Regions from separate parts of the Proteus sp. Marseille-Q3619 genome, predicted to be linked through region 2. Evidence: predicted binding sites of a transcription regulator. Region 2 holds the regulator's gene; the other holds the start of a gene.

Region 1 (6,832 bases), 160 kb from region 2:
TAGCAACGAATACAAACTTCATATCAATAATTATATTTTTCATGCAGTTTTGCCTCTGGTGAAAATTTTATAAATTTTTTCTGAAAGAGGTAAACCTAAATAGGTTAATGACAGTGCGCCTAATGCGGAAGATAATAAATTAGATGCAGCGGCAACACTTAATACTTGCTGTGCTAATGCTTCATCAAGACCATTAATTAATGCACCTGATGCAGCACTTAACATTGAACCAGAACCGACACCAGAGCCTGCTGCAAGAGCAAGTGGATGTAATCCAGTTAGTGGAGCAATACTACCTAATACGCTAAACCATAAAGTACCGATAACAGAACCACATAAATAAATGGCTAATACACCAATATATTCTTGAGAGCCTGTACCAAATTTACCTTGGATAACAGCGATAGACGGTTCACGGCTAATAGATGAACAGGCACCAATTGCACGACGACCAAATCCAAATTTAATGGCTAATGGAACCGCAATTAATACTGGTAATAAGTTACCGAGTTCCTGAACAAATAAAGGAATACCGACACTTAAAATCATTTTAATATTAGGAACAATCATTCCCGCATATTGCGTACCTAAAATAAGTAGGCTGAAACCTACCATTTTACCGCAGAAGCCTTCTTCTTTTTCTGTGAATAATTTACCCCATACTTTAATTTTTTTACGGGTAAATCCAGCAGATATACACATACCAATAATTACAGCAAATAGCATTGGTAAAATAGGTATTACCGCAATGCCAATCTTAATTTCTTTTTTACCAATGACATATTGTGAAATAAAAATTAAGAAAAGGACTGCAAGAATACTAATAAAGAAAATCTTTATCGGACTTCTACTTTTGTCCATCCGTTAATCTCCGTTGAAAAATAATCAGGCTTTATTCTAGAGGACAAAAAGCAAAAGGTAGCGTGACCAATGTCATGTTTATTTCATACCTCTTTTTCATGGTGCATGAAATAATACAATGGTGATAAATTTATTAACAAATAGGAGAAAGTTAAATTTTTTAATAAAGACAGTGAGTAAGGCTGAAATGAGTCAGCTTAATTGTTAATAAAAATGTGAAGAGAAAAATCATAATTAAAAATTATTTTAATTATTAAAATAATACTATAAGAAAGTATTGTCTATAATTTAATAAAGAATAATACGTTATTAATGAGATGTATTCTTATTTGATGCGGTTATTATAAATTTAATGAATGTATTTGGAAGTGATATTTTATTTTTTGTATTTTTGAGGGCTGATTTTATCCCCACAGTGACATTATAGTGATTGGTGTTATTCTTTATATTTGAGTTAGTAAGATAATTTTCTCTGCAAGCTGATGAGGAAGAGAAACAGAATATGGGAAGGAGATAAGTGTAGCTCGCAGAGGCGTAATTCACCCAAAACTGAGGAAAGACATCACCATGAGTAAGCAAACAGTTGCAACTTATATTGCTAAAGTACTCCATAATGCAGGTGTGAAACGTATTTGGGGCGTGACAGGCGATTCTCTCAATGGATTAAGTGATAGCTTGCGAAAGATGGGAACGATTGAGTGGATGGGAACCCGTCATGAAGAAGTCGCGGCTTTTGCCGCAGGAGCAGAAGCGGCAGTTAATGGTCAATTAGCGGTTTGCGCTGGCTCTTGTGGACCAGGAAATTTACATCTTATCAATGGGCTTTTTGATTGCCATCGTAATCATGTTCCAGTGTTAGCCATTGCTGCGCATATTCCTTCTGCTGAAATTGGTAGTAATTACTTTCAAGAAACACATCCTCAAGAACTTTTTCGCGAATGTAGCCATTATTGTGAATTAGTCTCAAACCCAGAGCAGATCCCTCAAGTGCTTGCTATTGCAATGCGAACCGCTATTTTGAAAAAAGGAGTCGCTGTTGTTGTTTTACCGGGAGATGTTGCACTAAAACCAGCCCCAGAAGATGCGCATGAAAACTGGTATCCGTTGCAATCTCCACTCATCATGCCAAATCGTTTCGAAATCGAAAAATTATCCGATGCGCTAAATAATGCAAAAAATATCACTTTAATGTGCGGTGCTGGATGTGCTCAGGCTCGCGACGAAGTGATTAAACTGGCTCAAACATTAAAAGCCCCTGTTGTACACGCATTGCGAGGGAAAGAGTACATTGAGTGGAAAAATCCCTATAGTGTAGGAATGACAGGATTAATTGGTTTTTCATCGGGTTATCATGCGATGGAAAATGCTGATACGTTAGTGTTATTAGGTACGCAATTCCCTTATCGTGCATTTTATCCATCAAAAGCCAATATTATTCAAATTGATATTAATCCAAGTAGCCTTGGTTCGCATTGCCATGTCGATATGGCGATGATTGGCGATATTAAAGCCACACTCAATGCGATACAGCCTCGTTTAAAAGAGAAAACAGATACCACTCATCTTGATGCTTCACTGAAACATTATGCTAAAGCACGAGAAGATCTGGATGCACTTGCACAACCGAGTGAACGTGAGCTTATTCATCCACAATATTTGGCTCGTCGATTAAGTGAACTGGCAAATGATGATGCTATTTTTACTTGTGACGTAGGGACACCAACAGTATGGGCAGCACGTTATGTGGGCATGAATGGAAAACGTCGTTTACTGGGCTCGTTTAATCACGGCTCTATGGCAAATGCGATGGCTCAAGCCATTGGTGCACAGGCGTTAGATAGAAAGCGTCAAGTTGTGGCAATGTGTGGTGATGGTGGATTTACCATGCTAATGGGTGATTTTATCTCATTAGCTCAAATGAATTTACCCGTCAAAGTGATTATTTTTAATAACAGTGTATTAGGCTTTGTCGCGATGGAAATGAAAGCGGGTGGTTATTTAACCGATGGTACGGATTTACATAATCCAGATTTCGCGGCTATTGCTAATGCATCTGGTATCAAAGGCATTCGAGTAGAAAAAGGTGAAGATCTGGATAATGCACTTAAAGAAGCCTTTGAACATGATGGCCCTGTGATTGTGGATGTGGTAACTGCCAAACAAGAGCTTTCAATGCCTCCTGAAGTGAAGTTTGAACAAGCAAAAGGGTTTAGCCTGTATATGATGAAAGCGATTATTAATGGTCGAGGAGATGAGATTGTTCAACTTGCCAAGACTAATTGGTTACGCTAGTTATTAAGTCAGATTGAAGATAAATAACCCTATCAAAATAAATCGATAGGGTTATTTTATTATTATTGGGCTTTCTCTGTTAAACAGAAGTTTTCAATTAATTGCCCCATTAATTCACGAGTCGGCTCAATAAATGCCATATCAATAAATTCATCAGGTTGATGTGCTTGCTCAATAGAACCTGGGCCTAAAACCAAGGTAGGGCAGAGATCTTGAATAAACGGCGCTTCGGTACAGTAATTCACAGTTTGCGCTTTCTCACCCAATAGTTTTTCGATCACGGCAACCATTTTATGATCGGTTGGGCACTCATAACCCGGAATAGGATCGTGTAATGCCTCAACACTTAAACGACCCGGCCAACGTGCTTTGACTGGCGCTAATGTTTCGTGAAGTAAATCATCCAAGTCTTGCAGTGTTAATCCCGGTAATGGGCGAATATCCATATGTAATTCACAGCAAGCACAAATTCTATTTGCTGCATCACCGCCATTAATATAACCAAAGTTCATTGTTGGATAAGGGATAACAAACGCAGGGTTGTTATAGCGAGTTTTTAACGTATCGCGCAGTGTACTAAGGTGAGTAATAGACTCATGCATCAGTTCTATCGCGTTCACTCCTTTTTCTGGATCACTAGAATGCCCTGATTGCCCAGTAATGCGTATTGCATTTGATAAATGCCCTTTATGAGCACGAATAGGCTTTAACGATGTAGGTTCGCCAATAATGGCAAAATCAGGGCGGATTGCTGTATTAGCGGCAAAATAACGCGCCCCTGCCATAGAGGTTTCTTCATCAGCGGTAGCAAGTATATAAAGTGGATGCGTTAGTGTTTTAGTATCCACGTCACGTAATGCGTCAAGAATAAAGGCAAAAAAGCCTTTCATATCCGCTGTACCTAAACCGTATAACTTATTTTCTTTTTCTGTCAGCGTAAAAGGATCTTGCGTCCAACGGCCTTCATCAAACGGCACAGTGTCAGTATGACCACAGAGTAATAATCCGCCTTTCCCCGCCCCTAATGTTGCGAGAAGGTTAAATTTGCCTCGCGTTTCGGGTACAGGTTGAATTTCAATTGAAAAACCTAATGTTTTCAACCAATTAGCAAGCAGGTTAATCAATGCTTCGTTGCTTTGATCGTTTTTAGCGTCTGTTGCACTGATAGAGGGAGTTGCAATTAATTGACGATAAATCTCAATAAATGTAGGTAATTTAATATTCACTGTTGACAGCCTTTCTTCATAATAGTATCAATATTCATGCACTTTTTTTGAATAAAAATACATTAATCGGTTTGTGTTCATAGTACAAGGTAAGAATGACATGTTAAATACTCTGATTGTAGGAGCAAGTGGTTACACTGGCGCTGAATTAGCCGCCTATCTTCAGCAGCATCCTCATGTGAATTTGAGCAGACTGATGGTATCAGCTCAAAGCGCAGATGCAGGAAAGTGCTTTTCCGAACTTCATCCACAATATCGTGGTTTAGTAGATCTCCCACTAGAGCCGATGGTTGATGTGGCTAAAGCTGTTGAAAATATTGATATCGTTTTTTTAGCAACAGCACATGAAGTCAGCCATGACATTGCCCCTATTTTTCTAGAGCAAGGTTGCGTGGTGTTCGACTTATCTGGCGCCTATCGAGTACAAAACAAGCATTTTTATCAACAATACTATGGATTCGAGCATAAGAATACTGATTGGTTATCACAGGCAGTTTATGGGTTAGCTGAATGGAATGCCGACATTATTAGTCAGGCTCAATTAATTGCAGTGCCGGGTTGTTATCCAACAGTGTCTCAGTTGTCTCTAAAACCGCTTGTGGAAGCGGGACTTTTAGATACAGCACAGTGGCCAGTGATTAATGCCACCAGCGGTGTGAGTGGTGCTGGTAGAAAAGCCTCTTTAACCAGTAGCTTTTGCGAAGTGAGCTTGCAACCTTATGGCGTGTTTACGCATCGCCATCAACCTGAAATTGCAACACATCTGGGTATTGATGTCATTTTTACACCTCATCTGGGTAATTTTGCCAGAGGGATCTTAGCCACTATCACCTGTAAGTTAAAAGTGGGTGTGACACAAGAGGATGTAAGAGAAGTCTTTGAAGATGCTTATCAAGATAAACCATTAGTGCGTGTTTATGAAAAAGGGTTACCTGCATTAAAAGCCGTTGTAGGAACTGCATTCTGTGATATCGGATTTGCTCAACAAGGTGAACATCTGATTGTGGTCGGTGTTGAAGATAACTTGTTGAAAGGGGCTGCTGCACAAGCGGTGCAATGTATGAACATTCGGTTTGGTTTCGCTGAAACCGAATCACTTATTTAAATAATGAGTAGGGAAGTTTCATGGAACCATTAATTATCAAACTGGGTGGTGTGCTCCTTGATAGTGAAGAAGCGTTAACGCGGTTTTTCACTGCATTACAACAGTATCGTTCAACACATTCTCGCCCCTTAGTCATCGTACATGGTGGTGGCTGTTTGGTGGATGAATTGATGGGTAAATTGCAATTGCCTGTGGTGAAAAAGCAGGGGCTTCGTGTCACACCGGCTGATCAGATAGACATCATCACAGGAGCACTTGCCGGAAGTGCCAATAAAACCTTGCTATCGTGGGCAACTAAGTTTGGGCTTAATGGTGTGGGGCTTTCTTTGGGTGATGGACAATTAGCTAAAGTCACTCAAATCAATGAAGAGCTAGGTCATGTAGGAAATGCAAATCCCGGCTCTCCTGATTTACTCAATTTATTATTGGGTGCCAGCTATCTACCTATTATCAGTTCTATCGGTATGACTGAAAAAGGTGAACTGATGAATGTGAATGCTGATCAAGCGGCAACCGCTATCGCTGAAACGTTAGGTGCTGATTTAGTGTTGCTTTCAGACGTCAGTGGCATTTTAGATGGTAAAGGCCAGAAGATAGCTGAGATGTCAGCAGAAAAAGCACAGACATTAATCGATCAAGGCATTATCACTGACGGCATGATAGTGAAAGTAAACGCGGCATTGGAAGCGGCTAAAACGTTAGGACGACCAGTTGAAATTGCAAGTTGGCGCCATGCTGAAAAACTAACGGCTCTGTTTAATGGTGTTGCAGTCGGAACCCGTATTTTAGCTTAAAAATCTTTCTAGAAACCTTATCGCTATTTGATAGTTGGCAGAATTTAAACAAATTAGGAATTGAAGGTTATCACTATGACTAAAGGTATAAAAAAAATCGTACTGGCGTACTCTGGCGGATTGGATACTTCGGCAATCATTCCTTGGCTAAAAGAACATTATGATAACTGTGAAGTTATCGCTTTTGTCGCGGATGTGGGTCAAAGCCGTGATGATTTAGTGGGTGTGGAACAAAAGGCCTTAGCATCAGGTGCTTCTGAGTGTCATATCGTCGATTTACGCGAAGAGTTTATCAAAGACTATGTTTACCCAGTATTAAAAACAGGCGCGTTATATGAAGGTAGCTACTTATTAGGTACTTCAATGGCACGTCCTGTTATCGCTAAAGCGCAAGTTGAACTAGCCTTAAAACTCGGTGCCGATGCAGTTGCTCATGGTGCAACAGGTAAAGGTAACGATCAGGTTCGTTTCGAAAGTACTTATGCGGCACTTGCTCCACAACTTAAAGTGGTCGCGCCTTGGAGAGAGTGGGATTTACGTTCTCGTGAAGCGCT
Region 2 (6,832 bases):
ATTTTCTGTTTTTATTGCTATTGGTAATAATATGTTTGATGGTTTAATTGAATCCAGTGGAACGGCGTTAATTGATCAGGTTATGAATTTACCGATTAAATACTATGGTTTTATTGATATTGTTGCGGGTATCTTCGGTGTATTAGGAACATATTTATATAGTTATTTAAATCAGTACACAAGTAGAGTTTGGTTAACTATTATTTCAATTGCTACTATTACTATAAGTTCTTCTTTGCTTGTATTTTTTCAAAGCTCAATAATTATATTTATTATTTGCTATGCGGTTTCAATTATTGGAAAAGTCTTTTCAGGTAATGTATTGAGAATATTAAGAATGGAAATTATTCCCATAAATCAGCTCGCTAGCATTTCATCACTGATTATTTTATTAAATCAGATGATATTACCCATTGTTGGGGGGCTTTTATTTTTCTCTACAGGGGAGGTCACCACTATTTATACACTGATGGTTATTGCTATAGGAATAACATTGATAAGTGGTGGATTGCTTGTAATACGCTTAAAAAAGAGACGTCGTTATCATAAAAAAAGCCCTTCAATAAAATGAAGAGCTTATTTATCAGTAAATTATTAAGTCATAATTCACTTAGTTATTCTGAGTGGGTCAGAATTATTTTTTAGCGCGTTCGAAAGAAGACAGAATTTCAGCTTTAGCTGCTTCTACGCCTTCCCAACCGTCAACTTTAACCCATTTGCCCGCTTCTAAATCTTTGTAGTGTTCAAAGAAATGTTTGATCTGTGCTTTTAAAAGCTCTGGCAGATCAGTCACATCTTTAATGTGATCGTATTCTTTGCTCAGTTTAGTGTGAGGAACTGCAACCAGTTTCGCATCTTCACCTGATTCGTCAGTCATTTTCAGTACGCCAACAGGACGGCAACGAATAACTGAACCTGGTTGTAATGGATATGGAGTTGGAACCAGAACGTCTACTGGGTCACCATCTAAAGATAACGTGTTGTTGATGTAACCGTAGTTGCATGGGTAGAACATTGCAGTTGACATAAAACGGTCAACGAACAGTGCGCCACTTTCTTTATCAACTTCGTATTTGATAGGATCAGCGTTTGCTGGGATTTCAATAACAACATAGATATCTTCTGGTAGTTCTTTACCAGCAGGAACATGATTCAGGCTCATAAAAAATTTCCTATAAAAAAATTAATTTTACGTGGGCTTTAGTATAGCGAAAAGTTTTTAACAATACCCGTTTTTTGCCGAACATGTTGCGTTCTGACGTAAAAATAAGCAGCAAATAAAAGGAAGAGCTATTTTCAAAGATGAAAAAACCGGACGAATAAGAAGTCCGGTTTATCTATGTTAGTGCTAAACGAATGGATTATTCTTCGTCTGGATATTGCGCCATAAAGCTTTCAGCTTGTTCAACCATCGATTTAGTCCCTACAAAGAAAGGCATACGTTGGTGAAGTTCTTTTGGTTCGATATCAAGAATACGCTCTTTACCGTTGCTTGCTTTACCGCCAGCTTGTTCGGCTAAGAACGCCATTGGATTGCATTCATAGAGTAAACGTAATTTACCAGTAGGGTGGCTTGCAGTACTTGGGTAAATATAAATACCGCCCTTCAGTAAGTTGCGGTGGAAATCAGCAACTAAAGAGCCAATATAACGTGTGGTATAAGGGCGATTTGTTGCTGCGTCTTGTTCTTGGCAATACTTAATGTATTTTTTTACACCTAATGGGAATTTGATGTAGTTACCTTCGTTGATTGAGTACATGTTTCCTGTTGGTGGGAAATGTACGCTTTCATGAGATAAACAGAATACACCTAAAGATGGATCGTAAGTAAAGGCATGAACACCACAACCTGTTGTATAAACTAACATGGTTGATGAGCCATAAACGACATAGCCCGCGGCTACTTGGCGATGACCTGGTTGTAAGAAGTCATCTAAAGTGACAGATTGGCCAATAGGCGTAATACGGTGGTAAATAGAGAAAATTGTTCCGACGGAAACGTTTACATCAATATTCGACGAACCGTCTAAAGGATCCATTAGTACAACATACTTAGCATTTTCAGCACGATCACCTTCAAAGATAACAATATCATCTTCTTCTTCTGATCCGATACCCGCAACTTCACCACGCGCTTTTAATGCAGCTTTTAGTTTCTCATTCGCGTAAAGATCCAGTTTCATCTGGGCTTCACCTTGAACATTAGAAACACCGTTAGTACCAAGAATATCGACTAACCCTGCTTTGTTAATATCACGGTGGATAATTTTAGCCCCAAGCTTAATCGCCGAAAGTAATGCAGTAAGTTCGCCAGTTGCATGGGGAAAATCTTGTTGTTTCTCGACGATAAATTCGCCTAATGTTTTCATGACGCAGGTCCTGAATGTGAGTGGGTAAAGTAAAAAAGGAGGAAAATCTCCTTGGTGGTGGCAAGTTTAGCCAAAGAATCGCACGATTCAAAGGTTAATCCGTTCCTTATCTGCTTTTTGATCGTTAGAATAGTGACCAACTTCATGCTATTGGACAGAAATTCATGCACATTCATATTCTTGGTATTTGTGGCACCTTTATGGGAAGTCTTGCCATTTTAGCTAGAGCGAAGGGACATAAAGTCACAGGCTCAGATGCTAATGTCTATCCACCCATGAGTACTTTATTAGAAAATCAGGGAATCGAACTGATTGAGGGATATGACCCAAAACAATTAGAACCTGCCCCTGACATGGTGATTATTGGTAATGCGATGACACGAGGAAATCCTTGTGTTGAAGCTGTACTTGAAAAAGGTTTACCTTATACCTCAGGCCCTCAGTGGTTACATGATTATATTTTACCTGAACGTTGGGTGTTAGCCGTTGCTGGAACCCACGGTAAAACCACAACAGCAGGTATGCTGGCTTGGGTTTTAGAAGACTGTGGTTATAAACCTGGTTTTTTAATTGGTGGTGTACCGGGTAATTTCCAAGTATCTGCACAGTTAGGCGAAAGCCCTTTCTTTGTGATTGAAGCTGATGAATATGATAGTGCTTTCTTTGATAAACGCTCTAAATTTGTTCATTATTCTCCACGCACACTGATTTTAAATAATCTTGAATTCGATCATGCCGATATTTTTGATGATTTGGCGGCAATTCAAAAACAATTCCATCATTTAGTTCGTATCGTCCCAGGCACAGGAAAAATCATCATGCCTGATAGCGATATGAATCTAAAACAGACCATTGGTATGGGATGCTGGAGTGAACAAGAATTCACAGGTGAAACAGGAGATTGGCAAGCTAAAAAACTCAGTAATGACAGTAGTCATTTTGAGGTATTTCACAAAGGTGAGCGAGTTGGTGAAGTGTGTTGGGGACTTTCTGGTGAACATAACATGCAAAATGGCTTAATGGCGATTGTTGCAGCGCATCATGTTGGTGTTTTACCTGCTGATGCTTGTGAAGCGTTAGATAAGTTTATTAATGCGCGTCGTCGCTTAGAGCTACGTGGTGAGGTTAACCAAATAAGTGTTTATGATGACTTTGCACATCATCCCACAGCGATTCTGGCAACGCTTGAAGCGTTACGCAGTAAAGTCGGTGGAACTGCTCGTATTATTGCGGTGTTAGAGCCTCGTTCAAATACCATGAAAATGGGAATTAGCAAGGATGATATCGCACCTGCATTAGGTCGTGCTGATGAAGTCTTTTTATTCCAGCCACCTAATATTCAGTGGTTAGTGAGTGACATTGCAGAGCATTGTGTACAACCTGCTCGTTGGAGTACGGATCTTGATACATTAGTCGATATGATTGCGAAAGAAGCTCAAGCGGGCGATCATATTTTGATTATGAGTAATGGCGGTTTTGGTGGTATTCACGAAAAACTGCTCGCAAAATTAGCACAGCCTAAAGATCTTGATAGCCAGTATTAAAAATAAATAAGCCACTGAAAATTCAGTGGCTTATTTTTTGAAGCTGTAGAAAGGCTAATTATAATTCCTGATCAAAAAGATTCAGAATAGCGTCTCGTAATTCTTCTGTGGAAAATCCTGGTGCTGGTGTTGAAAAAATGGTGTCATCACCCGCAATACTGCCAAGGATCCCTTCTGCTTTGCCTAATGAATCTAATAAACGTGCAATAAGTTGTGCCGCACCCGGACTTGTTCTTATCACCACAACAGAATGGTTATGATCGATATCGAGTACCAGATTTTTTAGTGGGCTGCTTGCTGTTGGTACGCCAAGCTCAGTAGGAAGACAATAAACCATTTCCATTTTGGCGTTACGGGTTCTTACTGCACCAAATTTTGTTAGCATACGAGAGATTTTGGACTGATTAATATTATCAAATCCAGCCTCTTGTAATGCAGCCACAATCTCGCCTTGTGAACTGAATTTTTCTTCTTTCAGCAGGGCTTTAAACGCTTTAACCAAGTCTTCTTGCTTAGAAGGAACGCGCATAGTTCACCTTTAGTGAGTTATCAATAACCTGTGCATTATGCAGAGAAGTGAATTTTTATGCAACAAAAGACGAAGAAAGGCGCGTGATAGCCTCCTCAAAATTGTAAAGTAGAATGTACTGCAAAAAAAATTTATTTACGGCGTGTGAATGTGATAATTTAAGGAAAGTAAAACATTTGTTAAATAAATGATAAGCTTAAATGATTATCATAAGGATGATGGTGTACTTAACACTTTGTCATGTTTATTGAAATTATTTATCAAAAGAGTGTCCACTATCTCATTAACAGATAAGCAATTTGTTTAGAATAACCAAAGTATTATTTTTCACTGTAAATGCCTTATTATGCAATATTGCTGTTAAATAATTGTTTTTTACAAGGTGAATTGCGTAATAGTGAATATCTCTAAGGCGTTCCACTATCTTGTAAACTAAGGAGTATCAGAATGAAAGTAGCAGTTCTCGGTGCAGCAGGTGGTATTGGTCAGGCACTGGCACTTCTTCTTAAAAACCAGCTTCCTGCTGGTAGTGAACTCTCTTTATATGATATCGCTCCCGTCACGCCGGGTGTCGCAGCTGACTTAAGCCATATCCCGACTCAAGTTACTGTAAAAGGTTTTGCGGGTGAAGATCCTTCCCCTGCACTAAAAGGCACTGATGTTGTTCTGATTTCTGCGGGTGTTGCCCGTAAGCCAGGCATGGATCGTTCAGATCTTTTCAATGTTAACGCGGGTATTGTGCGTAACTTAATTGAAAAGGTTGCACAAAACTGCCCTAAAGCACTTATCGGTATCATTACTAATCCAGTGAATACAACGGTTGCTATTGCCGCTGAAGTACTCAAAAAAGCAGGCGTTTATGATAAAAAACGTCTCTTCGGAATTACTACACTCGACATTATTCGCGCCAATACCTTTGTCGCTGAACTAAAAGGTAAAGATCCACAAAAAACCAATGTTCCTGTAATCGGCGGACACTCTGGTGTGACTATCCTTCCTCTATTATCCCAAGTTGATGGCGTTTCATTTACTGATGATGAAATTGCTGCACTGACTAAACGCATTCAAAATGCAGGTACTGAGGTAGTAGAAGCAAAAGCCGGTGGCGGATCAGCTACATTATCAATGGGCCAAGCAGCGGCTCGTTTTGGTCTTTCATTAATTCGCGCTCTAAATGGCGAGAAAAATGTTATTGAATGTACCTATACAGAAGGTGACGGAGAATATGCCCGTTTCTTTGCACAACCTATTCTTTTAGGTAAAAACGGTGTAGAGGAATATTTATCTATTGGTAAATTAAGTGATTTTGAAAAGCAATCTCTTAATGGCATGTTAGATGTATTGAAAAAAGATATAATTCTTGGTGAAGAATTTATTAATAAATAAAGAAATACTTTTTTTGCTATAAAAATAATGCAAATTTAAATAAAAACCGCTGATACTATATCAGCGGTTTTTTTTATTAATTATAATGTCTGTAATTATTAGTTAATTATTAGTTTTGGTACGAATCTTTCGCTCAAGTAATTCTCCTGTTTCAGGATGAAAATAACGACTAGGCCAAATTTCAGAGGGGGAGACACCAAGATAATCAGCAATGATTTTTTCTCCTTTAGGCCAAGGGCGTGATAGCGCATTAGCGAGTGTTGAAGAGCTTAACCCTGCTTGGCGAGAGATGGCAGCAAGTGTTGTTCCTCGTTTTCTAAGTGCGGCAATAATATCGGCAGGATGCCAATCAGATTTCCTTGAAATCATTTTTAATCCTTTTTCTATAAAATTAATTGCTGTGTTAGTGGTATAAATAACAGTTTATTAGAAATGTCCTAAAGCATTTAAACTGATTATTTAGAAAATAAAATAACATTATTTTTCTAAAAAGATTTCTGATTTTTTTCTTAATAATTTCTTTTTTGAAGTTGATAACAATTTTAGAGAAACATAATGAAAAAAGAGTGGTATACGGCAAAGGAATTGACGGGTATAGGTGGATTACCTAAATCACCACAAGGTATAAATTCAAAAGCAAGACGCGAATCTTGGCAAAAACAGAATGTAAAAAATAAGCAAGGTAATGGTGTTGAATATCATTATTCTTGTTTACCAGAAGAAACTTTAATTGCTCTAGAACTTTATGAGCCATTAGCACATTACAAATTAAATAAAAAAGAGGAGCCACTCGTTATCTGGGTGAAAGCATTCCAACAACTAAATGATGGTGAACAAAAAACCTTAACAGAGCTGATATTGCGGGATGGTATTAGAAGTTTTTTAGAAAAAGTCGTCAATGATTAAGCGATTTTAAAGAATCTATTATTGCGTTATCCGCAACAGATATCTATCTGACTAACCTCTTAGTTGAATGTGAGATGAGATCATGAAAAAAGAATGGT

The links. Region 2 encodes ArgR, which controls arginine synthesis, uptake and breakdown. Its sites were predicted from a motif close to ANTGAATAAAAATACANT; they were not measured.
Region 1: argC (N-acetyl-gamma-glutamyl-phosphate reductase) is a predicted target of ArgR. The motif match lies at 4,426-4,443, and genes of this name have one in related genera.

Annotation. Positions count from the first base shown of each region.
Region 1 covers NZ_CBDIMP010000001.1:2,330,935-2,337,766, forward strand. Annotated here, with positions in the region: gene ACWPWK_RS10605 (hypothetical protein) at 1-43, opposite strand, end outside; gene ACWPWK_RS10610 (DUF3100 domain-containing protein) at 40-861, opposite strand; gene poxB (ubiquinone-dependent pyruvate dehydrogenase) at 1,429-3,153, shown strand; gene argE (acetylornithine deacetylase) at 3,216-4,379, opposite strand; gene argC (N-acetyl-gamma-glutamyl-phosphate reductase) at 4,480-5,484, shown strand; gene argB (acetylglutamate kinase) at 5,505-6,278, shown strand; gene ACWPWK_RS10635 (argininosuccinate synthase) at 6,354-6,832, shown strand, end outside.
Region 2 covers NZ_CBDIMP010000001.1:2,492,349-2,499,180, forward strand. Annotated here, with positions in the region: gene ACWPWK_RS11480 (MFS transporter) at 1-571, shown strand, start outside; gene ppa (inorganic diphosphatase) at 635-1,162, opposite strand; gene fbp (class 1 fructose-bisphosphatase) at 1,362-2,369, opposite strand; gene mpl (UDP-N-acetylmuramate:L-alanyl-gamma-D-glutamyl-meso-diaminopimelate ligase) at 2,534-3,913, shown strand; gene argR (transcriptional regulator ArgR) at 3,972-4,442, opposite strand; gene mdh (malate dehydrogenase) at 4,890-5,828, shown strand; gene ACWPWK_RS11510 (helix-turn-helix domain-containing protein) at 5,931-6,197, opposite strand; gene ACWPWK_RS11515 (DNA-binding protein) at 6,384-6,734, shown strand; gene ACWPWK_RS11520 (DNA-binding protein) at 6,817-6,832, shown strand, end outside.